DNA from 3 places in the Paenibacillus sp. HWE-109 genome. Region 1 is predicted to be linked to each of the others. Evidence: riboswitches for the same ligand, from Rfam matches in the RefSeq annotation. Region 1 holds a riboswitch; each other region holds the start of a gene.
What was found. Region 1 has a riboswitch for FMN ahead of LOZ80_RS19970 (DMT family transporter). Riboswitches for the same ligand answer to the same signal wherever they lie in the genome.
Positions count from the first base shown of each region.

Region 2: another riboswitch for FMN. It lies ahead of ribD (bifunctional diaminohydroxyphosphoribosylaminopyrimidine deaminase/5-amino-6-(5-phosphoribosylamino)uracil reductase RibD); the one in region 1 lies ahead of LOZ80_RS19970 (DMT family transporter).
Region 3: another riboswitch for FMN. It lies ahead of LOZ80_RS19065 (DMT family transporter); the one in region 1 lies ahead of LOZ80_RS19970 (DMT family transporter).

Region 1 covers NZ_CP091881.1:4,668,443-4,678,531, reverse strand. Annotated here, with positions in the region: gene LOZ80_RS19995 (SGNH/GDSL hydrolase family protein) at 385-1,029, shown strand; gene LOZ80_RS19990 (CD3324 family protein) at 1,398-1,661, opposite strand; gene LOZ80_RS19985 (Cfr family 23S rRNA (adenine(2503)-C(8))-methyltransferase) at 1,865-2,899, opposite strand; gene LOZ80_RS19980 (Rqc2 family fibronectin-binding protein) at 3,689-5,197, opposite strand; gene LOZ80_RS19975 (DoxX family protein) at 5,409-5,798, opposite strand; gene LOZ80_RS19970 (DMT family transporter) at 5,985-6,860, opposite strand; FMN riboswitch at 6,993-7,149, opposite strand; gene LOZ80_RS19965 (hypothetical protein) at 7,370-7,555, shown strand; gene LOZ80_RS19960 (sensor histidine kinase) at 7,534-8,760, shown strand; gene LOZ80_RS19955 (response regulator transcription factor) at 8,757-9,419, shown strand; gene LOZ80_RS19950 (DinB family protein) at 9,567-10,028, shown strand; gene LOZ80_RS19945 (methyl-accepting chemotaxis protein) at 10,040-10,089, shown strand, end outside.
Region 2 covers NZ_CP091881.1:4,098,691-4,108,779, reverse strand. Annotated here, with positions in the region: gene lysA (diaminopimelate decarboxylase) at 1-1,184, shown strand, start outside; gene LOZ80_RS17630 (peptidylprolyl isomerase) at 1,235-1,666, shown strand; gene LOZ80_RS17625 (sensor domain-containing diguanylate cyclase) at 1,871-3,451, shown strand; FMN riboswitch at 3,564-3,746, shown strand; gene ribD (bifunctional diaminohydroxyphosphoribosylaminopyrimidine deaminase/5-amino-6-(5-phosphoribosylamino)uracil reductase RibD) at 3,981-5,090, shown strand; gene ribE (riboflavin synthase) at 5,107-5,778, shown strand; gene LOZ80_RS17610 (bifunctional 3,4-dihydroxy-2-butanone-4-phosphate synthase/GTP cyclohydrolase II) at 5,817-7,043, shown strand; gene ribH (6,7-dimethyl-8-ribityllumazine synthase) at 7,102-7,572, shown strand; gene LOZ80_RS17600 (site-2 protease family protein) at 7,572-8,213, shown strand; gene LOZ80_RS17595 (segregation and condensation protein A) at 8,229-9,020, shown strand; gene scpB (SMC-Scp complex subunit ScpB) at 9,004-9,633, shown strand; gene LOZ80_RS17585 (DUF2953 domain-containing protein) at 9,740-10,089, shown strand, end outside.
Region 3 covers NZ_CP091881.1:4,420,702-4,430,790, forward strand. Annotated here, with positions in the region: gene LOZ80_RS19060 (sensor histidine kinase) at 1-1,353, opposite strand, end outside; gene LOZ80_RS19065 (DMT family transporter) at 1,497-2,447, opposite strand; FMN riboswitch at 2,589-2,736, opposite strand; gene LOZ80_RS19070 (asparagine synthase) at 2,886-3,044, shown strand; gene LOZ80_RS19075 (prohibitin family protein) at 3,120-3,989, opposite strand; gene LOZ80_RS19080 (hypothetical protein) at 4,622-5,104, shown strand; gene LOZ80_RS19085 (YjfB family protein) at 5,759-5,935, shown strand; gene LOZ80_RS19090 (MFS transporter) at 5,981-7,201, opposite strand; gene LOZ80_RS19095 (response regulator transcription factor) at 7,371-8,066, shown strand; gene LOZ80_RS19100 (sensor histidine kinase) at 8,059-9,144, shown strand; gene LOZ80_RS19105 (M15 family metallopeptidase) at 9,243-10,089, shown strand, end outside.

The DNA.
Region 1 (10,089 bases):
TGCACCAAATTGAGTGCTGCAACAGAAACTGAGAATTGGTTTTATCTTGATCCGCTCATTCAGTGCCAGGTTAAATACTTTCTCAGATTTCTCACCTACGAAAAACTAGTTAAGCCATATGGTTGTAAGGTTTAATGGAGAAACTGTCTGTGGATTACCCGCTAAGTTCGTGTTTGTTCATGTTTTGCTGACTAGTACCATATCACTTTTAATTGAATCAATACTTATTAATACCCACACAACCTAAGCATAGTTGCAATATTATACCTTAAAGATGCACTTGATGAAGTGCAGGAGTAATCAAAAAATCGATCATTAGCACTGATCTTTCATTTGGTTATTTGCGTTTTATGTATGATTAATTGAGGAGTTGGTAATATTGCTATGATCTATGCAGCTCTTGGAGATTCCATCACATTTGGGGAAAATGCCTCCTCTTTTGCAAATGCTTATCCCCAATTGACCGTATCTACATTAAATTCAAGCTCCCATAAGGCTACTTGTTATGTAATGGCTCGGCCTGGTTGGACCAGCGATGATCTGTTAGATTCAGTGATATGGCGGGGGGCCTCAGTTATTCGGCATGCCGCTGTTGTTTCTATATGGATCGGAGGTGTGGATTTAGCAAATGCAGCATTGATTTCACTTCGAAATCAGCAGCCATTAGCCGCAAAACAAATTGCAGCAAACTATAGACGCAACCTAGGTGCCATTGTATCCCAAATAAAAAAAGGATGCCATGCCCGCATCATCTGCTGCACGCAGTACAATCCATTCCCTAACAGTCCTCTTGCTGTTGAGTCAGTAGACAAACTTAATTGTATAACGAAAGAGCTCGCCCAAAGTTACAATGTAAGTATTGCTCCCGCTCATACATGGTTCGATGGAAAACAAGCGAATCTTATCTATGGATATCGAAATGGAAAAATTGAGGATGCCTTGAGCGGATCTCTGCCCATCCATCCAAATGATAAGGGGCATCAAGTTATTGCAATGGGAATGGCACCCTATCTTATACCTCGTAAGTAGCATTGAGGCGCAGGGAGTATTGAAAGATTGATTGAAATGCAGGGGAGTGTATCATCAATGTTGTACTCCCTCCGCCACGAATGCATGGGCGTAAGAGTAGTTATTAATTTGTATCAGGTTTGTGTAGCCCTGTGAATAGCTATAGTACCAAATGATATTTGAGAAGCTGGTAGGACTACAACCTTTTCTCCAACTAAAGTCCGGCACTGAAGAGATAGTTTTAGAGCTCTGTTCAAACACTTATATCTCTTTTTCTTTTCTGCATCAGGGGATATAAAAAAGATGATCCCGTGTTGAATACAGGGATCATCTTCTGACAACATAGTGTTTTTAATTCGTCCAAAATTAGAATCACAGTTCAGCGATATTTATTTGTTGTAAATTATTTTTCTGATTGCATAAACAGAAAGGTAGTAAGAATCTGCAAGTTCTTGAATCGTATTACCAGATGTATAGGCTTGTATTATTTCACTATTTCGCTTATCAATCTCTTCACGAGAACCGGATATTTCTCCCCATTCTTTATGTTGCTCTTTTATTGCGGGAATGTAAATGTATTCACCTTGCACAAAATCTTGCAATTTTTCAACCAATTCTTTTGGGAGAATTTCAGTAGCCTTGATATATCTCATGTAGATTCACTCCTTGAATAAATGTAATATTTCAAGTAGCAAAGCCAGTATGATTGGTGACGATGTTATTCCATGCAAATATCACCAAATATCTGTCTTTGCATGGAATTGAACATGGGTGATTGTAATATTCGTATGAGACAAAATTCATTCTCCTTTGTACTTTAATTTTCTAATTGTACTACTGGTCTAAATTTTTTATTTTACTTGTTGTGTGCGTATAGCTGACCACAAGCTGCATCAATGTCCGTTCCGAATTGAGTTCGCACAGTTACTTTAATTCCCTTTGATTTTAAGATTCTGACGAACTTTTGAACCCGATCCTTGTCTGATTGATGAAAGCTTTCAGGAGTCACCTCGGTTGAATTGTAGGGGATCAAATTGACGTGATATAAATGTTCCCAAGGACCTCTGTCCTTTAACAAAGCAGCAACGGCTTCCGCATGCTCAATTGAATCGTTTTCTCCTCGTAGTAATATATACGCAATATATACTTTTCTACCTGTATCACGAATATGCTGATCCAACTTGTTTAACACATCATTAAGCGGAAATCTATTGTTAATGGGCATTAGTTCGCTCCGCTGTTCGTCGAACGGAGAGTGCAGTGAAAAGGTCAGGTTAACCTGTGGAAATTCCTTTCTCAAACGATCGATCCCCGGCAAAATTCCGATGGTGGAAACTGTAATTCTTCGATATCCCAAGCCAAAGGTTCGTGGATCTGTTAGAATCATAAGCGTGTCGAAGATATTAGGATTGGCTAGCGCCTCTCCCATGCCCATAAACGAAACACTATCCAAGGCTTGACCATTTAAATGAAAGTATAACAATTGATCGGTAATTTCATCGGCGGTTAGATTTCGTTTCAGTCCGATTATACCTGTTGCACAGAAGCGACAACCATATCCGCATCCGCACTGGCTGGAAATGCAGTATGATTTCCAGCCGCGCTCATAGCTTAGTTGAACTGCTTCTATGAATTCACCGCCCTCGATGGAAAGAAGCACTTTATTCACTTGTCTGGATGTCTTTTGCATGACAGGGGTTAAGTTCAAAACGTGTTCGCCAAGGTTCTTAATTAATTCATTTCTTAAACCCTTGGGCAGTATGGTCATCCTGTCATATTCACCAATTCTTTGCTTGAAGATCGCGTCCGCAATTTGTTGAAACCGATATGCAGGTTGTTTTAATTCAGCCAATATGTGTTGAATCATTTCGTATTTCGAAGTTGATTTCATGTTTTTTCTCCTCATACCGGAGAAAATTTCATTAGCAACCAATGTTGGTGCTTAATATGTACATTAACCAACCATATTAAAACCCGCGATGCTTGCAGCTAGAATCGCTACGTGCATCTATCGATGGATGGATAATGCTCCGGCATCGTTATAGTTTGATCGTGAACCATACCAACGGACAATGAACGGTTCACATGAACATTTACAACTTCAAACATTTATTTCAACCTCCCTAATATAAAATAAGCATTAAATGTTCCAGCAATAGTTCTTCAATCTGCATACGGGAAATGACGTCAATAAAGTTTATCGGCTCGGCAGCAGGTTCAGGAATGTTGTTTTGCCTCGACCGTTCCTTCCAAACCCTCCATAAAAAATAAAGAGCTACAAGAAAGTTACCTTTCTTGTAGCTCAAATAAACAAATACTAAAAACTAACCCAATTAATGGATTAGATATTGTTATTTTATTTGAGTGAAGAGAATAAGTAACTTTCTTGCTTAACAAAGAATAAAACAATATTGTTTTATCATTCGTGTAAAAAGCAAGAAATATTACATTATTCTCATCATCTCCCCTAGATTAATTACATGGATTGTAGCACAAACAAATTCACATTTCAACTTTGTATCAATCAAGAAATCCACCGCCTAAGATGCTCACATAGAGTTACGCTTTCTGAACTAAATTTTCGGTCAGGAGCTTTTGAATAACTTCTTCCTTTGGCCTGACATACATTGTTTTGTGGGCTCCAAGTAACACCAATCCCATTGGGGCGCCTTTGGGCTTTCTAAGAGTTACAATAATTTACTTCTACCGAACTAGAGGCCTTGATTTGCGAAAAGTAAGCAGCCAATAAGGCCCCATAATATAACGTTTCTTCATCAGGTGTTGAGGTATTGATAACAACATGTGCTCCGTGATAACTTTTCACGTGCAGCCATAAATCCTCTTTCTTGGCATAATGGAATGTTAGGTAATCATTCTGAATACTGTTCTTGCCTACGAAGATTTTGATATCATGGTCGAATTGAAAAGTCATAATGTTAGACTTCCTGTTCTGTTTTTTCTTCGTTGATTGGTTTTGCTTTGCTTTAGAATAGCCGTGTTTTTCTAGCTCCCTGCGAATTTCTAATACATCTATGCCATCAGCCAGTTCAAGCCGGGACTCAAGCCGAGAAAAATAATCTAATTCCATTTTACAAAGCACAATTTGCTCCTTGAGTTTGGTATGAGCAATTTTTCCTTTGTTGTATTTTTCATAGTATTTTTGAGCATTTTGTTTTGCACTCAGTTTGATGTCTAATGGAATATAAAGCAGTTCTCCTGTCATAAAATCCTTGAGATCGGCAGAAGCATCGTTGCGGGGAAGCAGATGATAGTATGTGTAAAGTAGATCCGCATAGGTACGATATTGCTCAAAATGCCCGACTTCAAGAACTGCTTGCTCCAATTTTGAAAGTTTTCGGGAGCGTTTAATTAATTCATTGCGTACCAATTGGAATAAACGATCTGATTGCTGACGAGTTTGCATGTTATACAAGGCAATATCTACGCCTTCCATAATCGGGTAAAAACTCAAATTTCCCCTCAAGTGTGTAAGCGGAATGCAATGAAAATGGATACCCTGCTCTGTTTCCGACAAATAAAGCTTATCGCTTCTGTTTAGTTCATGCATAATTTCGTGAAATGACTGCCCCTGCTGCATTCGGTATTGAAATTCACGGCTTAACAGAGGCGAAAAACCATGAAATTGTGTTACAAGTGACTCTGATTCAATTATGGAAGACGGCTGGAAAGGATTCTGTTTTCCGCTATCATCAAATGGAAGGTGATAAATGGCTTCAGGCGAGAGTGTCCGCGCACTGGCTTTGCAGAGCGATGTTTGTTTCATTGCACCAATAATGTTATTCGCTTCATCGACAAGTATGATGTTTGCATCTTTGCCTAGCAGTTCAATGTAAAGTGTGAAGCGAACTGGCCCAACACTGATTTGAAAGCAGTATATTCGTTCAACACCGACTTGTTCCATACTTTGGATGACGCCAGCGCGTAGATGTTTTGCCAGTAATATCAAAAATTCATTTTCCTGTTTCGATTCCGAATAATTTTCTTCTGTGAAATTTATACGGTTATTTTGTGAATGAATGCTGATAATCAGCCTAAGTTTACGCTCGTTTGATTGTCCATCCAGGAGAATCTCCGTATCAGAAATTTGTATGATCTTATTGATTGTCATCGGTAAATTAGAATTGATTTCGTTGGCAAGTTGATGCATTAGTAAACCGTCAAATGCCATGAATATTCCTTCTTTCATCAGAGATATTTGCAATTAGAATATCAAATATTTTCGTAGCTCACTATACACAAAATGCCTCTGTATCGTTTTGTATAAACAAAATAATCCGAGGGAACGACTGTATGTTGTTCCTTCGGATTATTATTGGGGAAATATGAATACGGCTAATTCAGTTAACGGATGTGGAAAAAGTAGTATTTTAGAACTAATCCTAAGATTTGTTGGCGGATTCTGCATGGATTTCGTTCTGTAGCTTGCGGAACACAATGTAGGAGGCCATAAGAAGCACAATTACTATTACAGCTGCAATGCTTTCCGAAGGATAGCCGCTAGCAATGTTCGACCAGATAGCTGAAATCGCATCGAAAGTAAATCCGGCATACGCCCACTCTTTTAATCTATTGAATTTTGGAGCAAGAAGCGCGATAATTCCCAGAACTTTTGCGATTCCAAGTATATCCAAAAAGTACTCCGAATAACCTAACTTCTTCACCGTCTCTACGGCTTGGGGAGTATGGGCCAAATCTATATAAGCACTTAAAAAGAAATATAGAGCAACAATGGCCACAAGAATCCAATTGATAATTTTAATATTTTTCATTTTTACAGCTCCTTGCTTCCGTTTTTTCTTTCACCTTTATGTTATCAAAAAAAGGAAGGAGGCAAATATGCGAAAAGATAGATATTCGAATGAGGACAAGCATGACTTTTGGTGAATGTTTTCATGCTCTATGCAAGAAGTCATGTTTCCCGGAATCCAATTGTACATGCAACACACTCATTTAAATCAGCGTCCTGAAAATCCAAGAATAATGATCCCCGTTGCAATGAGAATAGAAGCAATAATTCGACTCTTACCTTGTTTCTCTTTAAGAATAACAATTCCAAACATTGTGCCAAAAACTGTCCCAATCTCTCGCATAGGTGCTAGCTGTCCTACAGGGGCAATTGTTACAGCATATAAAAATAACAGATAGCCACCCTGTGCAAAAATGCCCCCTAATAGAACCGTTTTCCAATTGATTTTCCATTCATTCCTTATTGCTCGGGAACGAAAAACTGAAAATGATAAAGCTAATCCATTCCCCAAGTTTGTTGCTTCATTCAGTACGAAAGGTGGCCAATATTTAATAGATATTGCATCCACCAGAATATAGCTCGCAATACAAATGCCTACTGAACTTGCGAGGAGTATGGCCACCTTCGGTCGAGGCGAAATTTTGTTAAACTTAGCTCCACTAATGAAAAAAATCCCCGAAACAATAAAAGATATACCTATCCAGCTTACGACACCTAGGTGAAGTCCTAAAAAAAATACAGATATCAGTGGAACCAATAATAGACTTGTTCCACGCATGATTGGATAGACTTGAGAAAGATCTCCCAATGAATACGTTTTAGCGAGCAGTATTACATAAATTCCGTGCAAAATCATAGAAGCAAATAGTAAAGAATAACTTTTTATGTCTGCGACCGATTGGGGAATATATAATATAACCCAAGGTAAATAAACAATTACCCCCGCCCATTGACATAGCCACAAAAATACGTCTTTTTTTACACTCCTCTTCGTAAAAAGATTCCACAACGCATGCAAAAATCCAGATAAAAGAACGAGAAAAAGAGCAGTCAAAAAATAGATTGAATTCGGTGCACTTTCCATATTCAACAACCTCCTTCGGTTTTTGAATAGGACACTTCTAAAGAAGTATGCCCCGTTATATAAATAACGGGGCATATCCAAATAAGCTTGGATCGGAGTCGTTTTCAAAAACGATTCATCTCCATGCTTAGTTGTGACCTTCTTCCATCCGGACTGTAACCGTCGGCCTTGGAACTTCACCAAGTCAGTCGTCCCTTCCTTAGAGGAATTCGACGAGTCGCGGGCTTGGAGCCTATCAGAATGGCTCTTCACCGCCGGTCGGGAATTTCACCCTGCCCCGAAGGTCCGTATTCAATTAGGTTGCATTGTACCACAAAGTTTTCAAAACCATCAAGACCGTGGAGAGCAGGAAAATGAGCGTTCGAGAGCAGCAGTCGTAATGTTTCTTATCTTTAAGAATTTCAGAATTTATAGTCATAACCCATTTACCAAATGAAGTGAGTCGTGTATCCTTGACCATGTGAATATTTCCTAATTACTGTTAAGCCTCAGGAGGAGCCATGTGCCTGATGCACAATAAAGATTGCATGGCTATGCGTACATCTACGCTGATAGACAAAGAAATCAAGGCCGGCAGGGTGATCATTGACGACTTCTCCAGCGTCCATAAGGACGCCGAAGGCGTTTTTGCTTATATGCTAGTTCCAGGCGATCGAAAGGGAGGAACGCAATTATGGATCCGGCAGGATATTTAACGAGAAATGGCCTTCTTTTCTGGCAGCTGTTCTTCGCGCTGAAGCTGATCGCGAGTCTCGCCGTGACGGGGGTCGTTTACTATGAAACATCGACCGCGTTCTTCTGGCGGCTGAGCTTTATCGTTCTTTCGATAGCTGTGTTTTTGTTCGTTCGGTTTCGGCTGCCCAAGTCGAAGGTGCGTAGGAACATGCTGATTCGGGTTCTGATTCTGGATTTTCTGGTTTCGGCGGCTTACGGCTACGTCTTTATTGGAGGACAAGTCCCCAATCAACTGCTGGTCGGGATTACGGCGTTGGCCATTCTGATGTTCCCGAAGAGCTTCCGATCCATCATCATCACCTGTGTAGTATTGCTTGCCGTCTATTTGGCGATCATGATCGCTATCGATTGGTATGTATTCAAACAGTTGGACGAAGTTAGCTATTTTATGACTTGCTCTTTTATCGTGTTTGCGGGCATCGTGTGCCTCTTGCTTCATTTCTATCAACGCGCGAGGCAGGACGCACTTCACTTGTACGCGCAGCTGAGGGAATCCCACGAGAGGCTGCAGGAATATGCTATCCAAGCGGAAGAATGGGGAGCGGCACGGGAGAGGGTCACGATCGCAAGGGAGCTGCATGACTCGGTAGGCCATAAATTAACAGGACTGATCGTTCAGATGCAAGCGGCTCGCAAGCTGAGCCGGGTTGACTCGGAGCGTAGTGGACGGATCTATTCGGAATGCGAGGAATTGCTGCGGGCCTCCTTGCAGGAAATACGGTTGGCGGTACGGACGATACGGGACGAGCCTGTGCAGTCGACATTCCTGCCCGAAAGCTTGGACAAGCTGTCCGAGGAGTTCACGAGGTATGCGGAGGTCGAGACCCGGTTTCACCTGAAAGGCGATCCGGTTCCGCTTCCAGGTGAACTCCAGCTCACGGCGTACCGTATCACCCAGGAATCGTTGACGAACGCGAAGAAGCACGGACGCGCGAACAAAGCCTCTATTCAACTGGCTTACGACACGGGCGGGCTTTCGATAGTGATAAGTAATGACGGAGTTTTACCAGGAGAGCTGAAACCGGGTTTCGGCTTGTTGAACATGCAAGAAAGAGTAAAGGAATGGCACGGAGAGGTTTCGTTCGGGGAGGAAGGCGATAGAACCTTCTCGGTGAGAGCGATTCTTCCGTATCCGGCTGCAGGCATGGAGGGGGAGAGACAATGAAGATTCTCGTAGTGGATGATCAGAGGCTCATGCGGGAAGGGTTAGCGACGATTCTGGAATTGGAGCCGGACATGGAGGTGGTCGGCACGGCGGCGGACGGGAGAGACGCCTATGCCAAAGTGATGGAGTGGCGTCCTCACGCGGTGTTGATGGATATCCGAATGCCGGTAATGGATGGTGTGGAGGCATCCGCGCTCATCCTCAAGCATTATCCCGAGACCAAAATCCTGATCCTGACCACGTTCGATGACGAGGAGCTAATTCTGAGGGCTTTGGAGCAAGGTGTGCACGGATATCTCATGAAGGATATGCCGTCCGAGGCGATCGTCAGCGCGATTCACGCTGTCTGCAACGGAGGAACAGTTCTTCAGCCCGAGATTACGTCGATGCTGCTGAAGGGGCTGAACAAGGGGACGGCTGGAAGCTCCATGCCGACTCCCGCTTTCTTGAAGGATGAGGAGGAAGGGCTTGCCAGCTTGACTGAACGTGAGAAGAATGTGCTGGCCTTCCTTGCTGAAGGCTTAAACAATAAAGAGATCGCGGATGCCCTGCATATTACGGAAGGCACCGCTAAAAACCACCTGTCCAGCGTGATGGCGAAGCTGGGACTACGCGACCGAACGCAGGCGGCTATTTTTGCAGTTCGCCGGCTCTTATAAGGAAATGACATTACTTTTGGCATAGCGATTGCCCTTGATTATTCATTACTTTTCGCACATTTGCTCAGGCGCCGTCCTTGTTACAATCATTCCATAGGAAGTCGGAGCAAAACCGACGGATGATGGACAAGGGGAGGAACAACCACGATGAGAGATGACTTTGTATTCCATATTCTAAACGACCAATACGCCAAGCTTCTGGAGCTTGCAGAAAGATGCCCGGTGGATGGGCGTAATAAGGTGCCAGAAGGCTTCAACAATTCGATTCACTGGCATGTAGGCCACGTACTCGTCTCCACAGAGCTTCATATCTTCTATTTATCCGGCAATATGCAAGCGATGAAGCTTCCGTCGGAGTATATGGCTTATTTCGGTTATGGCACGAAACCTTCGGTTTGGCTTAACGAACCTCCAGCCTGGGAAACGCTAATTGACCAACTGAAGGGGCAGCCCGCCTATCTGTGGGAATGGCTGAAGGATAGTTTGACGCAGCCCGTGAAAGATAATTTCTTCGGCGCCGAAACGTTCGGGGGGCTGGTCGTTTCCACGGCTCTGCATGCATCGTATCATGTGGGCAATGTCTCCGCTATGCTGAAAGCATTGAAGTAGAGGGCAATATCGTGAAGTTGAGATCAAATCGCAGGCGGCTCACTATTCAAAATAAATTATT
Region 2 (10,089 bases), 570 kb from region 1:
CTTTTCAAGCATCCGGTTTGAAATTCCAAGTGGCGTATGCCAGCAAAGCGTTCTGTGTTATGGCGATGTGCCGTATCGTGGAAGAAGAAGGCATGTCGTTGGATGTAGTTTCCGACGGTGAGTTGTACACAGCTCTGCAAGCAGGATTTCCTGCTGAACGGATTCACTTCCATGGCAACAACAAAACAATGGATGAAATCGAAATGGCGATTGATGCGAAGATCGGTTGTTTCGTAGTAGATAATTTTATTGAACTTCAATTGCTGAATGCAATCGCCGGCGATAAACGCCAGAAGGTAAAAGTTCTGCTGCGAATTACGCCAGGGGTGGAAGCTCATACGCATGAATATATTTCGACAGGCCAAACCGATTCCAAATTTGGTTTTGATTTAGGCAATGGCTCAGCGTTCGAAGCGATCAAAGAAGCTGCATCCTTGAGCAATTTGGATCTCTTAGGCATTCATTCCCATATTGGTTCGCAAATTTTCGAAGTCGAAGGTTTCCGCATGGCAGCTGAGAAAATGGCTGCTTTCGCTGTTCACGTTCGTCAAGAAACAGGCGTCACGTTCAAAGTTATCAATCTTGGCGGCGGTTTTGGCATTCGTTATGTGGATGGTCATACGCCGCTTCCAGTTGCTGTTTACGTAGAAGCGATCACCGATGCGATTAAACAAAATTTCGGCAGCAATGAGTACCCATTGCCAGAAATTTGGGTTGAGCCTGGTCGCAGCATTGTGGGTGATGCAGGGACTACATTGTACACGGTCGGTACGACCAAGGATATTCCAGGAGTACGCAAGTACGTGGCGGTAGATGGCGGTATGACGGATAACCCGCGCCCGGCGCTGTATGAGTCTGAGTATGAAGCGATGTTAGCCAACCGTGCCAATGAACAAGCGGAAGAAGTTGTATCCATTGCAGGCAAATGCTGTGAAAGCGGCGATATGCTAATATGGGATCTGAACCTTCCGAAAGTGAAGGCAGGCGATGTTTTGGCTGTTTCATGTACAGGGGCCTATAACTATGCAATGGCGAGCAACTACAACCGGATTCGTCGTCCGGGTGTCGTTTTCGTCAAAGAAGGGCAAAGTGATATCGTAGTTAAACGAGAGTCCTTCGACAACATCATCAGCAACGACATCATTCCAGCGAGAATGAAACAAGTTAGTAAATTTGTGAAATAAAAGGTTTCATAGTAGAATAAGATATTATTGTCTAAAGGAGTGGACCACAAATGGCCAAACAAGCAAAAATTAAACTAGCAGGCGGCGGCGAAGTCGTTATCGATCTTTTCGAAAATGACGCTCCAAACACAGTTGCCAACTTTGAAAAATTAGCAAACTCCGGTTTCTACAACGGACTTGTTTTTCATCGCGTAATTCCAGGATTCGTAGCACAAGGTGGTTGCCCAACAGGAACGGGAACAGGTGGACCTGGTTACCAAATCAACTGTGAAATCAATCCGAACAAACATGAGCGCGGTTCCCTGGCGATGGCTCATGCAGGCAGAAATACAGGTGGAAGCCAATTCTACATTGCCTACCAACCACAACCACATCTGGATGGAGGACATACTGTTTTCGGTAAAGTCTCCAAAGGAATGGAATTGGTCGATGCTTTCAAAGGCAAAGATCTTATGGAAAAAGTAGAAGTAGTAGAAGTATAATTGCTGCCTATTTGTTTAGGAAGAACCTCGACCTCCGGTTTCCGGAGATCGAGGTTTTTTTTGTATGTAACGGAGTCAGTTTACCCATATTATGACAGAAGTGTGATGAAAATTAACATTCTCCTCGATAATTTTAACGTAATTTTACTAACATTTCTTATAGAAAATATAGAGGAACGTGAAATTGTTAGTAGGAGGGGAGATATGGTACGTCGAGGAGATTTTAAACTTAGGCATCTGGTCAATGCCTTTGTATTTATATCTGTGATTACAACATTAAGCGTAAGTATTGCGATTAGTTATCATAATGAGAAAAAATCGTTAATCCGAATGACGTTTGAGTTGAATAAAATATATGCGGACAAAGTAGCGGAAACGGTAGATGGTTTGTTTCTTGGATTGAAACAAGGTCTCAAGGTAACGGGGGCCTACCTGCAGAAGGATCTGAACAGGCCGGATATGTTTGAGCAGCTAGAGCTTTTTCGCCATAATCATTCCAGTTTGAACTCAGTCACACTGGTGAATCGCGCAGGCATCATTACACAGACGTCCCCTTATAATAAGGATTTGATCGGCAAGAAGATCGGACCTGACATCGACAAACTGTTCATACAACAGCGTCCGATCATCTCGGAGCCGTATTTCACAACAACCAATTACTTATCGGTATCGATCATACAGCCTTTATTTAATGAATATGGCGAATTTATAGGCGCGCTTGGTGGCACGATACACTTGCATGAAACCAATATGTTCAACACGATATTAGGGGATAAAATGAGGGGGGAAGACGGATCGTATTTCTTCGTGGTAAGTTCGGAAGGCAATCTGATTTATCATCCAGAACCGTCTCGCATAGGTGAAAAAGTGGTAGAAAATCCAGCAGTTGCCCAGCTATTGGAAGGGAAAAGCGGTGTCCAAAGGCTTACGAATACGAAGGGTGTCGATATGCTGGCCAGCTTTACCTATATGAAGGAATCCCGCTGGGGGATTGTTGCGCAAACCCCTACAAATATTGTATTGAAAGCAACGCGTCAACTCGTTATGCAGGTATTGGTCGTCGTTATCCCGATTCTACTCGCTTTTATGCTTGTCATCTACACCTTAATTCGGAAAATGTCAGAGCCTCTTGTGAGACTGGCTAATTACGCGGCAAAGCTGTCAACCAATAACCTTGAACATGAAGAGCCTCCGCGTATTCACTCCTGGATGTATGAAGCTAATAAGCTGCATAAGGCATTTAGTTTGGCTGTCAGCCATTTGCGAACTGAATTCGACGATTTGTCCCATGATGCCCAAACAGACCCCTTGACAGGGTTATATAACCGCCGCACGATGGAACTGTTCATGACTAATCTTTTTTCACAGGAAAAACGGTTCAGCATTCTTGTGCTGGATATTGATAATTTCAAGCATGTGAATGACAGCTATGGGCATGAATTCGGAGATTATATGCTGCAATTCCTTGCGGAAAGCTTGCAGAAATCATTAGGTAAAAGCGGCGTTTGCTTTCGATATGGGGGAGAAGAATTCGTTGTCTTGCTGCCAGGTACAACTTTGCAATCCGCTCTGACAAGAGCTGAAATGCTCAGGAAATCGCTGGAAGAGACAGCGGGACCTGGCGGCAAGCATATCACCGTCTCGATCGGCGTAGCTTCTTTTCCAGAAACAACCTCTGTGACGGATAAGCTGTTTGGGCTTGCCGATAAAGCGCTCTATCAGGCGAAAAGTCTGGGCCGCAATCGCGTTGAACTGGCCGAAAAGGAAGCAGCCCTTGATTGTTAGAAGAATGTTAGATAAAAAAAGCCCTTGCTTTTTCCAGGTGTGAGTGATAAATTTTTCATTACCAAAGTAATTTTTAGCTAATTCTTAGTTGTTAGTTACTTTCATATGTATGCAAAACCTTCGGGGCGTGGTGAAATTCCACACCGGCGGTGATTCGAGGCATGAACATCTGTTCGAGCTATCGATAAGTCCGTGACCCGTTTTGAAGCTAGCGGTACCTGACATACAGCTTCGCTACGGCTGATCCGGTGCAACTCCGGAACCGACAGTATAGTCTGGATGGGAGAAGGAAAACGCGAATCTAACATTCGCTGTGCGTACTTGTACATTTTTTCACGTAAACAAAAATTCGGCAAGTCTGTCTATTTATACAGATCAGTCGTTCTTGTTTGGTTTGATCAAAAATGCAGCAAGTACGTATTAGCAGAAGCTTCTTCGTGTTATCTCGACAATCTCTGGCCCCTTCCCGATATACGGAGGGGTCTTTTTGCATTCATAATTAGGCTTGAGGGTAAGGGCGGTGAACAATGTGCAAGTACTGAATGACGAAGCTTACATGAAACTTGCTTTGCAAATGGCGGCAAGCGCCCTGGGTCAAACAGGCATCAATCCGGTTGTCGGCTGCGTCCTGGTGAAAGAGGGACGTATTGTGGGAATGGGAGCGCACTTGCAGCGCGGCCACGGACACGCCGAAGTTCTTGCCTTGCAAATGGCAGGCGAGGACGCAAGGGGAAGCACGGCGTATGTCACGCTTGAGCCCTGCAGCCATTATGGCAAGACGCCGCCCTGCAGCGATCGTCTCATCGAAGCGGGCGTAAGCCGGGTTGTGGTTGCAACGACGGACCCTAACCCGCTGGTTGCCGGCACAGGGATCGCCAAGCTGCAAGCCCAAGGCATCGAGGTCAGTGTCGGTTTGCTCGCTGAGGAAGCCTCAGGAATGAATGAGGCTTTCAATAAGTTTATCGTCACACGGATGCCGTATGTGACGATGAAGACGGCGAGCACACTCGACGGTCGCATTGCTTCGAAGACAGGCGACAGCAAGTGGATCACATCGCCCGCGTCGCGCGCTTATGTTCATACCCTGCGCCATCAGCATCAGGGGATTATGATCGGCGTTGACACCGTCATCGCCGATGACCCGCTGCTGAGCGCGCGCGGGGACGTACCGGCTGTGCAGCCGGTGCGGATCGTCGCGGACTCGCAGCTGCGAGTCCCGCTGGGCGCCCGCGTGCTCACAGAGCAGGATCGTCAGCCGACGATCCTGCTCGCGAGCGCACAGGCGCCCGCGGAGCGGCGTGCCGCGCTGGAAGCGCGCGGCGTCACGGTCCTCACCTGCGGGGATGGCCCGCGGGTGGACCTCCTGCTCGCCATGCGCCAGCTCGGCGAGCGGGAGATTGGCTCCATCCTCCTAGAGGGTGGAGGTCAATTGAACGGCGCCATGCTTGAGCAGCGCCTGATCGACAATCTGGTGCTGATGTTCGCGCCGAAACTGATCGGCGGAGGCCATGCAGCACCGATGAACATCCACTTCGAGGGCTTCGCGAAGATGGAACAAGCAATTACGCTCGACCGGGTGAAGGTCGAGCAGTTCGGTCCGGATATCAGCATCAGCGGCTATCCGATATATCCGAGCTAACGAATGGAGGGCTGTCATGTTTACCGGCATAATTGAAGAAATCGGCCACATGCGCCGCATTCATAGTCAAGGGCAAGCGATGGTTTTAACGATTGGCGCCAAGAAAGTGCTGGAAGATGTTCACCTGGGCGACAGCATTTCGGTTAACGGGGTTTGTCTGACGGTCATTTCCTTTGACAGTGACTCCTTCTCAGTCGACGTTATGCCAGAAACGTATCGCAAGACGAATCTACGCAAGCTGCAGAGCGGCACGCGCGTGAATCTGGAGCGAGCGATGGCTGCCAACGGACGATTTGGCGGTCACATCGTGCAAGGACACGTGGACGCCACAGCAACGATTGTTTCACGCATTCCCGAAGAAAATGCGGTTGTTTATCGGTTCGAACCGGACAATAAACACATTTTTCGCTATATCATTACTGGCGGTTCCATCACAATTGACGGTATAAGCCTCACGGTGGTCGATGTGAATGAACGTGAAGTTGCGGTATCCATCATTCCGCATACACTTGCGCAAACGGTCCTGCATGACAAAAAAGCCGGGGATACGGTCAACATGGAATGTGACGTACTTGGCAAATATATGGAGCGTCTGCTCAAATTCGGTCCTTCTGACGCAGCAGATGGAAATAGTCATAAGCCAAGCAAGCTAACTGCCAGCTTTCTGGCTGATAATGGTTTTATGTAAGCTGCAACAGCAAAGAGATTAGGATAGGAGAGGTGAATATGACAGAAATCAACTTCAACCGTATTGAAGAAGCTCTGGAGGATCTCAAGCTGGGCAAGGTCATCATTGTTGTCGATGATGAGGATCGTGAGAATGAAGGTGATTTTATTGCGCTTGCGGATAAAACAACACCGGAAGTGATTAATTTCATGATTAAAGAAGGACGCGGACTCGTGTGCGTACCGATTACAGAAGAACGGGCACAAGAACTGGATCTGCCTCCGATGGTAGCCAGGAATACCGATTACCACGGCACAGCGTTTACGGTTTCTGTTGACCATAGCGATACGAGCACAGGCATATCCGCTCATGAGCGTTCGAGAACAATCATGGGTTTGATTGATCCTAAGACGAAACCGCAGGATTTCCGCAGGCCAGGTCATATTTTTCCTTTGATTGCCAAAAAAGGCGGTGTACTTCGTCGGGCAGGTCATACAGAAGCTGCTGTTGATCTAGCGATTATGTGCGATTCTTATCCTGCCGCTGTCATCTGTGAAGTCATCAAAGAAGACGGCACGATGGCTCGTGTGCCTGATTTGATGGACATTGCCGCCAAACATGAGTTGCGTATTATTACAATTCAGGATTTAATCCATTATCGCAATAAACAGGAAAAATTGGTTGAACGCGAAGTTGAAATTAAGCTGCCAACGGATTTCGGCACGTTTAAGGCCATTGCTTATACCAACCAATTGGACAACAAAGAGCATGTGGCATTGGTCAAGGGAACGATCGATCCTTCCAAACCAACCTTGGTTCGTGTACATTCCGAGTGCTTAACGGGAGATGTATTCCATTCTCATCGCTGTGATTGCGGTCCGCAATTGGATGCAGCACTAAAACAGATTGATGAAGAGGGCAATGGTGTATTATTATATATGCGACAGGAAGGTCGCGGAATCGGTTTAATCAATAAATTGAAGGCATATGCTCTGCAAGAGCAGGGATTAGATACGGTAGAGGCGAATATTAAACTTGGATTTGCTCCAGATCTTCGTGATTATGGGATTGGGGCGCAAATTCTGAAGGATTTGGGCATCACGCAGCTTCGTTTATTGACGAACAATCCACGCAAGATCAAAGGTCTGGAAGGCTATGGCTTAGAAGTCGTGGAGCGAGTGGCCATCCAAATGGACAGCAAAGCAGATAATTTGAGTTATTTGCAAACAAAGAAAGCAAAGCTTGGCCACATGCTGAGTTTTCATGACTCGGGCAGCGGCATTTAAGCATAGAGATTGCATGGTTTCATATTACACGTTTCGATAAGAGAGGGAGACTATAATCATGGCTAACATTTTTGAAGGACATTTAATTTCGCAAAACTTGAAATATGGGATTGTTGTAGGTCGTTTCAATGAGTTCATCACATCCAAATTGCTTGGCGGCGCACAGGACGCTCTGAAGCGTCATGGTGTACTGGAAGATGAGATTGATATCGCCTGGGTACCAGGAGCGTTCGAACTCCCCCTTATCGCGCAAAAAATGGCTGAGAGCGGCAAATACGACGCGGTCATAACCCTCGGCGCTGTCATTCGGGGGTCAACGCCTCACTTTGATTATGTGTGCAGCGAAGTAGCGAAAGGTGTTTCCGCTATTAACTTGAAAACGGGCGTTCCAACGATCTTTGGCGTACTGACAACGGACTCCATCGAGCAAGCTGTTGAGCGCGCGGGAACGAAGGCTGGAAATAAAGGCTGGGAAGCGGCTGTAACTGCGATTGAAATGGCTAATTTGACGAAGCAATTCACTTCCTAATGCTTTCTTATTATCATTTGGAAACACTGCTGCCCCGACTGGTCGCCTTTCTGATTGCGATGACGCTGCATGATGCTGCGCACGCAGGTGCAGCTTGGCTGCTCGGAGATCGAACAGCTCGGGACAGCAAACGGTTATCACTCAATCCCTTGGCACATTTGGATGCCTTGGGATTGGCGATGATCGTATTCGGACCTTACGGTTGGTCGAAGAAAATACCCATTGACGCTGCTCGTTTCCCAAGAAAGCCAAAGCTATCCAACGCCTTGGTCTATGCAGCGGGTCCTTTTACCAATTTGCTGCTCGCTTTGTTCTTCTGGTGGCTCAATTTCTTTCTACCTGCCTTCGCGGGTGGAACGGCGGAGTCGATAACCGTGGAACAATGGCGAGTCTATTTGCAGTATGGCGTCATTGTCAATATCATGATTTGTTTGATTCATTTGCTGCCCCTATATCCGTTAGATGGCTGGTATATTTTAAAAGGTTTATTTCCCGCCAATAGGCAAGGCTGGTTCTCAAGAAATCAACGTTATGCACTTATTCTCGTTATCGTTCTACTGGTTACACCGATGGGCCAATGGCTGCTTGGGCATGTATATCCTTTTGCCGCGCAGTTTGTAATGCAAGTATTTTCACTATGACAAGGGGGAACAGAGATGAAAGTCACCTATAAGTTAGAAGCTTTTGAAGGCCCCCTTGATCTATTGCTGCACTTGATCGATAAAAATGAACTCGACATTTATAATATTCCGATCAAAGAGATTACAGATCAATACTTAGGCTACGTGCAAGCGATGCAAGAATTGGAACTAGAAATTACAAGCGAATTTCTAGTTATGGCTGCGACGCTGCTCTCCATTAAGAGTAAGATGCTGCTGCCTAAGCCGCCTGTAATTGAATTTGATGAATATTTTGATGATATGGAAGACGAACTTGATCCGCGAGCTGAATTGGTTGCCAAGCTGATTGAATACCGGAAGTATAAGTCGATTGCTGACATGCTGAGGGATAAAGAGGTGGAGCGCAGCTTGGTTTACACGCGTGAACCTGAGGATTTAACTTCTTTCCTGCCGCATAGTCAAGAGAATCCTGTTGAAGGATTGGATGTAGCGGATCTGCTGTTCGCTTTTCAGCGGACTTTGCGCAAATTAGCCAATCGGAATGTGGTCGCACGCATTCGCCGGGATGAGATATCCGTGAAAGACCGGATACGTGAAGTCATCGATTTGCTCAAGGTACGAGGCGGCAAATTACTATTTTCCAAATTATTTGATTACGACATGACCCGGGAAGAAATTGTTGTTACGTTCTTAGCGATTCTAGAATTAATGAAAATGAAGAAAGTCGTTTGCCATCAGCACAAGCTGTTCGAGGATATCGTTATCCAAGTGAAAGAGGAGGTTTCTGACATTGACACTCAATTTCCCACAGATGAAATCAATTATTGAAGGACTGCTCTTTGCTTCTGGTGACGAAGGCTTGGATGCGAAACAGTTGGCAGAAGTCATGGAATTAGACCTTTATTTGATTCGCGATCTGCTTAAAGATATGAGAACCGAATTCAAACGGAAGGGACGCGGCATTCAAATCGTGGAGGTAGCTGGGGCGTATCAATTGACGACCTTGGCAGAGCATGCCCCGTATTTTGAACGGTTGGCTTACACACCATCACGCTCATCCCTCTCCCAGGCAGCGCTTGAAACCCTTTCGATTGTTGCCTATAAGCAACCGATTACACGCGTCGAGATCGAGGAAATCCGCGGGGTCAAATGTGATCGCGCATTGGCAACCTTGACCGGCAAAGATCTAATTACAGAAGTTGGACGAGCTGATGCGGTAGGCAGACCGATCCTCTATGGGACTTCGAAACAATTTCTTGAATATTTTGGGCTTGGCTCCATTCTGGAATTGCCGGATTCAACGAGTTTTCAAGGGAATTTTGATTTGGAAGAAGAGACCCGCATGCTGTTTGACCGCTTGGGTGGCGATCAGAAACAATTAACCCTTGAAGATGTGAATGACGGACACGACGGACACGACGAGTACGACGAGCACGAATAAGGTCACGCGGAAATGCATTTCATTTCCTTTTTTAGCTCATACTAACTCCACTGGCGAGAAGACTTCTTCTTGCATTGGAGTTTTTTTGCTGAGGAGGCATATCACCTTGTTGTGGATAGGGCTTGCACTGCTTGTGGTCACTGTGGCGATTATCGCTGTCCTAGTCAGTTTTATACGAGGGGAATTTTATTTCTCAAGGGTAAAGGATAATGATACGCTGTCCGTCGAGATGCGAGCTTTATTTGGGCTTGTACGCTATCGATATGTGATTCCAATTATTCAATTCAAAGGCTTTACGCAGGGAATCATGATTAAGTCGGAAGTTGTGAATGACAAAAAGCTCGAATTAAAAGATGCGAAAAAGGATCATATTACGAAAGATAAAGTTATTGCTTTTTACAAGGAAGCGAAAGTGGTTCTGTTGCATACCTTGAACCTGTATGAATGGGTGAAGAT
Region 3 (10,089 bases), 250 kb from region 1:
GATTTTCTTCTGTTGGACAAAACTTCGGAACAGTGCCGATAGGCTGTAAATCATTTCCCCGACATCATGTGCGCCTTGCGAGATTGCCCGCATCCGAATCACTTCCAGCGTATTGTACAGGAAATGTGGATTGACCCTAGCTTGCAGCGCCGTCAGTTCTGTCTGCTTTTGTTTGATATTAGCCTTATACACCCGGTCAATATAGAGGTTCAATTCCTCAATCATCTCGTTAAAACTCCGTGAAATTTGCCCGATCTCATCTTCGCGCACATCAGGTATCCGCACGCTTAGATCACCTTGTTTCACCTTTCGCGTGAATCGGATGATTTGATTGGTCCGCTTGGCGACACTCATCACCACCAGGAACGGAATCAGGATGGCGAAGAAGATGCATATCGCGCTGATGAGGAGAATCGTACTTCCGATTTTCTTCGAAGAGGCATCCAGCTCTTTGCGGGGGATGATGCTGACAGTGCTGAAATTCCCTTTGCTTTGCGTAAGTTTCGTCACATAGTCGCCTTGGCTGGAACCACGGTTCTCATACATCGCATTGATCTGATCCATGTGCGGATAAGGCTGCCCAACGTACTGATTCGAAGAATCGAACAGCACACCGCCGTCCGGAGCCAAGACAAGAATGATCCCTTTCAGGTCATCCTTATCGTTCTGCAGAATTTTCCAAATCCCATCCGTGCTAAAATAAACGACCTGCTGCCCGATCGTCTTCAGCGTCAGCTTGTCCGTGATCGGCGTTCGAATCGCATATAGGTTCTGATCCCATTGACCGATCGCTTCACGCACCCAAATATTCGGCAGTTCCACACTCTTGCTTTCGAGAGCCATCACATCCGGGATATAAGAGCGGGCGCGATTGGTGGGAACGAATTTCATTTGCCCATTTTGCCCGAGCGCATATAAAGTCTGCTGATCCTCGCTGTATAACAGCAAATTACGGATATCTTCGTTATCTTCCACCTGATTTTTAAAATATTGCAGCCCATCATTCCACATGCTGTTGCCGCCCAAATTATACTGCTCCAAACTATGCTGCACATACTCTTGAAAAGGGTGCTGCAGCATAAAAGATACACCCGAGGCCAGCGAGCTATCCCGGTAGAGGCCAAATAGGATTGACTGGGCTGAATCATATTTTCCACCCAAATAATTGTTAACATTCGTCAGCGCTTTCTTCTGTATATCCAATTCGCGATTGATCGCCGCTTGCGACATCGAATAGTACATAAAATAAGAAAACGAAATAATCGTTACGACCGTAATCATGGAAAAGAGGAGCAGCAGCCTCATAAACAAATTATTTTGCAAATAATTCCGATACATCTTACGCAGTGCCATCCAGTTATCATCTCCTGCTGTTAATCGGGTTCATTATAGCATAACAATCGCAAGCAGATGAATTTCGTTCCATGCGCACAAAAAAACTGCTCTCATGCAGTCGTTGAAGACCAGACGAGGGCAACTATTATTTAGCAAATAAATTATTCGGAAACATTCCTTTGACTTCGACTCATTAACCACAGGGTTAACCAGATAAGGATGAAGCCAGCTAGCTGCCCTATCGTCAGTTTTTGACCAAAAACTATCCAATTCAAGCATACACCCATGGCTGGAAATGCGAGCTCTGCCAACGTTGCAAAGAACGCTTTGGTCGATGACAACCCTTTATAATATAGCAGCATGCTGAGCAAGCCAGGGAAAAAGGCTTGGAACAGCAAATTTACCGCGATCATCGCCAGTTCACTGCCGGGTCCAGTAACTTTCCAAACATCACCGCTCACCAGAAGAATAACGGTCAGCAAGGGGATGGCTAACAGGAAACGGAGCGAAGTCACGACAGGGAAATCTATGTTTTTTTGCAGCAGGAATTTCCCCATAACGGTAGATCCGCCCCATAAAACAGCTGCCAATATTGAAAACAAGCAGCTTATTGTTCCCAAATCCTTCAAGCCCATTTGCGGTGAAGCAAGGCCGAATGTCAACAAATACGTGCCCAATAGCGCAATCCCGATATAGGTGAAAAATTTGGCGGGCAGCGTCTCTTTCAATAGCACGCGAGCCAGAATGATCGCAAACAAAGGCTGCAATTTCTGCAATAGCAGGACAGCATTGGCACTGCCGTGAGAGAAGGCCGCGGTAAACAATACGGTGGCAATCGCCGACCCGCCCCAAGAGATGAAGAGCAGCGCACCAATTACGCCGAGCGTTAATTTGCCGGTCAAGGTCTTGCGGTATTTGATCAATACCGGCAGCGCATAACAAGCCAGAAGCAAATGTTCAATAAATACAATTTGTGCAGAGGTAAAACTTTTCAACAACAGGATGCGAAATAAAGGATCCGCCCCCCACAAGGCAGCGCCAAGTGCAACGTACCAAATCCCGTTGATGGCGCTCGTGCGCGAAGTCAACCCATTCACGCGCTTACTTTCCAGCTTCCATGCATTTTCCAATTCAAAAACCTCCTGAGGAATGTTTTGAATTGAACCTTTCAGAAAGAAATAAGGCCCCCGCGATTTAATCTGCGGGGGCATCGACAAACAGACTTGTTAAACGGCTGCGTTTAACAAGTTGTCCTTCACCTTCTCCCATCCGGACTTTAACCGTCGGCCCTGGAATTCCACCAAGTCAGTCCCAGCTGATTAAGCTGGGAGTCGCGGGCTTGAGATACGTGTTCGTATCCTCACCGCCGGTAGGGAATTGCACCCTGCCCTGAAGGTTCAATCATTTAAAATTCACTTACTAAATATAAGTAACGTTGAAATTTATATTAACACCATAAAATGAAAAAAGCAAGGATTTTCATGTTTATTGATTCGTTTTTGAAGCACACTAAAATGTCTCACCAAACAAAACCAAAAGGAGTGTTGTATATGCGTGAAGGATTGATTCCTACTGTTCTTGGAACTGTGGTTTCTGCTTCAGGTGCTACACTGCTGAACAGCAAGTATAAACTTGTTGGGATCGGTGTCCTCGGCTTTGGTCTTGCCCATGTTGTTCTAGGCGCAATTGATTTGGTTGAACATCGGTAAGTTTGGCGAGATCAACGGGGAGGCTTCACTGCCTCCCTCTTCTATAGGTCATCTATCCCCCGCCCGCTTATAAGATTACTTCTTAGCGGCTTCAGTAGGCACGGGAGTTTTACTCGGCAGCATGTTAATTAACGAACCGTTGCCCCAAGCATCAGGAACATCACCTTTCCACGTTTCAAGGAACTTATAATCTACCAACTCCGCAGTAATTGACTTCGCTAACTCCAGGTTCCCCTTTGCCTTTTGTTGCGCTACATATAGATCGGCATCCGCTTTAGCTTTCGCGGCAGTAGCGTCTGCTTCTGCTTTAACTACATTTTGTTGCGCATCGATCTTTGCTTTATCCAAATCGTTCTGAGCTTTCATTGCATTTTGAGCGGCGATTTGTTTCTGCTCTATCGATTGGTTGAAAGCATCGGAGAATGTGAAGTTAACAATTGAAATATCCCCCACTTGAATGTTATAAGCCTCCAGCGATTTCTTCAGTAACTCGTTAGTCTCTAAGGCAACTCGTTCACGTTTTGAGATTAACTCCTCTGCACTGTACTTTGCCGTAACTTCCTTAAATATCTCCTGCACGTGAGGACTGATTACTTTGGCATCGAAGTCTAAACCTACGTCATGCAATAACTTGTACGCAAGTCCTTTTGGGATAGTGAAGTTAACAGCTACATGGCTATGAACAGGTTGCAAGTCTTTGGATGACGCGGCTGCGTCAGATTCTGACTTAGCCACTTGCGTATTAACTTCTACAATGTTTGAAATAAACGGCCATTTCCAATGAGGGCCTGGCTCAAGCACGGTTAGGCTAACACTTCCCAATGTTTTTCTGAATCCAACATGGCCGTTTTCCACCGTGCTAAACGCAGTTAAAGCTATAAGAATTATGGCCGCTCCGACTACGCCGTATGTGATTACTTTGCCTACATTCTTCCCTGTTTCCATGAAAGCCCCCCTGATTAGTAAATGGATGAAACCATCCCTGCTACATTCAAAATATGCGAAATTCGCACATCTCATCACTAAAGCCAAGGAGAACACCTCTTGCGCGGCGCTTTCATAGTTATTTAGTTGAAAATCACAACAACTTTCAGAAAAAAACTTCAATAAAACGAGCATTTTCGACATTTTTTGTTAATAATCAGACAGAAATTAATTTGCATTCTTGTTATGATGGACTGACTACAGTAAAAGGCGATGGTACATATGGTGCAAGGGATATGGTTGCTGATCTTTGTCTTGTTCTTGCTTGTTGCATCCGCTCGTAAAGACTGATGATTGTTACTCTTTTTTAGCTTTTACAAGTCAAATTTACGTAAAAAGTAAAGCTTTGAATATACGAACTTTTAAAAATAAAGAGGCTAAAACCCAGGTACATAAGGGCTTTAGCCTCTTTATTTATGGAGCTGTGCAATAATCCTATCCCAATCCTCATTACCATTCTATCAAAATTAGATAAAGTTAGTTACCATTTATTACAATTTAATTACATAATAAATATTTAATTGTATTATTTTGGGATTTGGTATACTATAACTCTTGCAGGTAAATATAGTAAAAATTAGGAGGAAAGAGAAATGAAATTCAAGAAAATCGCAATCGTATTGTCAGCAGTCTCTATGTTAGCATTTGGTGCACAAAGCGCTTTCGCAAACACCAATATCGATGAGCAAGCAGATGTACAGAACAATAATTATTATACTCCTGAAGCATATCTTGCTGGTGCTCCTGCGGGAACTATCAATCCATTCAATTATAATAAATTAGGTACACTAAGTAGCCCAAGTGATACTGATTGGTATTCAGTCACGTTCCCTTCGAACACTTACTTCCCTGGGGCTACTGCACTAATCACCTTAGTATCACCTTTCGGCGGGATTCAGTATGGTGTTTCGATTCTAGATTCTAACGGTGGCGTCGTTGATAAAACGATAATTACAAATACTGAGCAACTCACTCAATATCGAATTAACTTCCTACCGAATGTCGAATATAAATTACACGTTTATTCCCTTAGTTCTTCGGTCAGCCCTTATAAATATCAGCTCGCAATAAATTAATCATTACTACAGACGTCGTTCTAATAAGAACGGCGTCTTTTAACTGGGAATATATTATAATTCATTTCAAAAAAACGCATTTCAGGAGGAGAGAATCCATTATGATGAAGAGCCTTTAAAAAAAATCCTAACTGTCGGTATTATCGCATCATCACTTGTTTTTTCCTCACAATCAGCATTTGCAATAAACGACACCTATGAACCAAATGATACCCCTTATAACGCGTGGTCAATTCCTGGCTCCACAAGCAGTAGCCTTACTTCTTATATCAGTTCAGTAAATGATAGAGATTGGTATGGTTTCAGTGCCTTTGATAATGGAACATTCATTGTAAATTTGTATAGCGATAATCCAAACATGTATATTTTTGCATATAAGATTCAAAATGGCTCCTACACTGAAGCTCCAATAGTTAAGAGAGATGTTCAGAGTCCCTACTTCAGTCAACTTGAATTTCAAGTTGATGAAAATTCAAGTTACGTTATTTGGATAGCAGGTGGAGCAAACAGTGCACCTTACTACATGAGCACCTCAGGAGTATTAGTGAATTAAACGTTCCTTTTCAACATCCCATTTCCGGCTTTGAGCTAACGATTGCAAATGCATTTGCCGATAGATAACAAGTAAGATAATCCATTCGAAGGAGGAACCTCATGGACATCCCTGCTCTCTCAATGTCTTTAGCTCAGAACAATTTAGGCCAAGCTGTTGGATTAAGCGTGCTGAAAATGGCTAAAGATCAATCAACTGAACAAGCACAACAAATGATTCAAATGATGACACGTAGTGTGCAACCAAATTTAGGTGGAAATCTCGATATCAGTGTTTAATTTTTAAAGAGTCGTGCGAATTCGTTCGTGCGGCTCTTTTTTATTTCAAAAAACAGTTAATCGTTCCCCGCGCTTCCCTCTCCCCAGAAACACATTCAACCGCTCCGAAAACAAGAGCATTGCCACGGCTGATAGGCCGATAAAATAAGGGAAGATCCCGATTGTCGCAAAAGAAGCCAGCAAACCGAGAAGCGGAGGCATGAACGTGCTGCCCGTGTAGGCGACAGCCATTTGGTAGCCCATGATGGTTTGCGCGTGTTTTTTTCCAAAACGTTCAGGTGTCTCATGCAGCATACATGGAAATATCGGTGCTAAGCCCAAGCCTACTATCATCAAGCCTGCAAGCGAGAATTCTGTCGGCAATGGAAGAAATAGCAGTGCTGCGCCGGCTAATGCAGTCACTTGACCACTGCGAATGAGAGTACGATTGCTAAGTTTGAACGTAATAAATCCGGTAATAAATCTACCGATTGTAATGCCAGCATAGAAGAGGGATATCCATTGCGCCGCTGTGGAGGCCGGTAATTCCTTGCTGTTAACCAGAAAGCTGCTTCCCCACAGCCCCACCGTTGCCTCCACCCCGCTATAAAACAAAAAGGATAACAGAGCGAACTTGACTCCCTTTATCTGCAAAGGTTTAATCGGTTGGGAAGCTGCATCCTCAGCGCCTATTTCTATATCGCCATCCGCTTGCTTTGAAGCAGCTCTGCTTATTTGGGCGACCCGATCCCATAAGGGCAATGTGAAAAACAAGATAATAACCAATAGAATCTGGATTCCTGCAACCGTCAGGTATCCTTGTCTCCATGCGTTTTGCCCCGAGATAAACTGGGCCATAATCATGGGGCCAAGCGTAGCCCCGACTCCCCAGAAACAATGCAGCCAACTCATGTGATGCGCTTTGTAATGAGATGCAACATAATTATTAAGGCCTGCATCTACGGAACCTGCGCCTAATCCAAGCGGGATGGCACATAGCATTAACCAAACAAGTGATGGTGAAAATGAGAACCCTAGCAAGGCCCCAGCAGTCATTACACAACTGACCAGGGTGACTTTCCCCGTTCCAAATCGCTGAAGAACTGTTCCGCTCAACAAACTGGAGACAATGGTGCCAGCTGCTATTGTCATAAACAGCAGTCCTGCCGTCTCCAGCGGTGCCTCAAAATCCCCTTGCATAACGGGCCAAGCTGCTCCTAACAAGGAATCAGGCAACCCCAAGCTGATAAATGCCAAATAAATGATGATCAAAAAAAATGTAGCCATATCTTTTACTTAATCTCCTGTTTCTTTTTGGTTTCTTGTTTCTTTTGAGTTTCTTGTTTCTAAGATCTTTCATCCTTAAAAGTAGAGCTCAAGTGGATGAATCGGTTAATATAAGAATGAACGGCTTACACTAGTCGTTTAGGTTACTTTATTATAGGAGCTGGAATGGATGAAACGAACCACGATTTTGATCGCGGATGATGAGAAGGAAATTGCCGATCTGATCGCTTTGCATTTAGAGAAAGAGGGCTACCAGCTTATCCAGGTCTATGATGGGAAAGAGGCCCTTCATGCGATTCAATCGCAAGCGATTGATTTGGCAATTTTAGATATTATGATGCCCAAAATGGATGGGTATGAGGTGACTCGCCAAATTCGCGAGCAGTATCATATGCCGATCATTTTCTTGAGTGCCAAATCCTCTGATTTGGATAAAATTACAGGATTGGTCATGGGCGCGGACGATTACATGACCAAACCGTTCAACCCAATGGAATTGGTCGCTAGGGTGAATGCGCAATTACGCCGATCTACGCGTTTGAATCAACCAGCTTCCAGCCTTAAATCCATCTTGGAATCAGCCGGTTTAACGATGGATCCCGACCAACGAACCGTTATTCTCTATGGGAAACAGGTTGAATTAACACCCAAAGAGTTTGATATTCTTTATCTGCTAGCCAGTCATCCTAAGAAAGTTTTTAGTGCAGAGCATATTTTCCAGCAGGTCTGGGGGGAAGCCTACTATGAAAGTGGCAACACAGTTATGGTACATATCCGTACGCTGCGCAAAAAACTTGGTGAAGACACCAACAAGAACAAGTTAATCAAAACGGTTTGGGGGGTGGGATATTCATTCCATGGCTAACATGCTTCGAAGTTTCCGCTCCAAAATGATTCTCCTATTAGGTCTCAGCATGGCGCTGTCCGGAACTATCACCTACATCCTTTATAAGGTGCTTCAACTTTATTACACGGGCGTTCGATACGAAGATCCCCTAGCTAAATTTCGCCATATGATTTACAAATTCGGGGATTTCAACTTCTTCCTGATTGTGTTTATTCCACTGGCCATTTTGTTTTTCTTTTTCCTCACGAAGCCGTATGCAACCTATTTTCAAGAAATATCAACAGGCATTCATCGTCTGGCCAGTGGAGATTTTCAAAGTCGGGTTCACATTTCCTCGAATGACGAGTTTAAGGCGATTGCGGAAGACATCAATATGGCCAGCGAGAAGCTGCAAAAGGCTGTTGAGCGTGGTGATTTTGCGGAAAGCAGCAAAGACCAGCTGGTCTTGAATCTGGCTCATGATTTGCGCACGCCGCTGACGTCTGTTCTAGGCTATTTGGATATTATACTTCAAGATGCTCAATTGACGAAGGAACAAATCAAACATTATACGACCATTGCTTATACCAAGTCCCAGCGGCTGGAGAAGCTGATTGATGAACTATTTGAAATCACCCGAATGAACTATGGCATGCTCACACTTGAAAAAAGACAAATTGATTTAAGTGAACTCCTCATCCAACTGCAGGAAGAATTATTCCCGGTCTTTGAGAAAAATCAGCTGATAGCCCGCATGGATATCCTTCCGCATTTGAAAATCCTGGCGGATGGCGAGTTGTTGGCGCGTGTCTTCGAAAACCTTCTGACGAATGCCAATCGTTATGGGAAAGACGGCCAATTCGTCGATATCCATTGCCGACTAGACGCAGGAGATGCGGTTGTACAAGTCATTAATTATGGCGACAGCATTCCAGAGGAAGAACTGCCACATCTCTTTGATATGTTTTATACCGGGGACCAAGCGCGAAGCCATCAAGGCGGAAGTACGGGTCTGGGCTTATTCATCGCGAAGAATATTGTCGAGCAGCATAACGGGACGATTTTGGTCCAAAGCAATGTCATTCGAACGCTGTTCGAAGTGCGACTGCCTCTGTGAATCGCGAAATTTAAGAAAAATTTTATTTTTGCCCCACTTCTTTCTTAAACTGTTTTCCTTATCCTGAATGCAAGCAAGGTGAAGGAGGAAACAACGAAATGAAGAAGTGGGTTTTTTGGCTTATTATTGTTCTATTGCTTGGTTTTGAAACCTTTCATCAACGACCAGATGCAGTTAACAATATCCCTATTGAAGAAGCAAATGTTCCGACGAATGAAGCGACTCCCCAAAAGGATGATCTACCGATAAAAGTGGGCAAAGACCAAATCTATCAAGGAGATCTGGTGTTGATTAATAAGGAGTATCCCGTACATCCCGCGGGGATGAAATCCGATGTGGTCAATTTATTTCAGCATAAAGAATTGATCAAAGGGTTCGGATTGCTGGATAGTTCGATTCGCTTGTCGCAGAATGTTGTACAAGCCTTTTCCACGATGCTCGCGGCGGCTGACAAAGATGGGATAAGCCATTTTATCATCAATAGCGGTTACCGTGACAATAAAGAACAGAGTCAGCTTTATAAAGAAATGGGGGCTGATTATGCACTTCCAGCGGGATACAGCGAACACAACCTTGGACTAGCGCTTGATATTGGTTCTACCCAGATGGAGATGAATCAAGCCCCTGAAGGGAAATGGTTGAAAAAAAATGCGGGCATCTATGGATTTATTTTGCGATATCCCAAAGATAAAACAGATATCACAGGCATTCAGTATGAACCATGGCACTTTCGTTATGTGGGTCTGCCGCACAGTATGATCATGCAGCAAAAGAATTTAACTTTGGAACAATATCTGGACTTCCTTAAGGAACAAAAGACGTATTCAACGAAGTTTTCCAGTAAGTCCTATACAATCTCTTATTATCCTATTTCCAAAAACACGACTATAGGAGTGCCGAAGAACCGTCATTATGAACTGTCAGGCAATAATATCGACGGTGTTA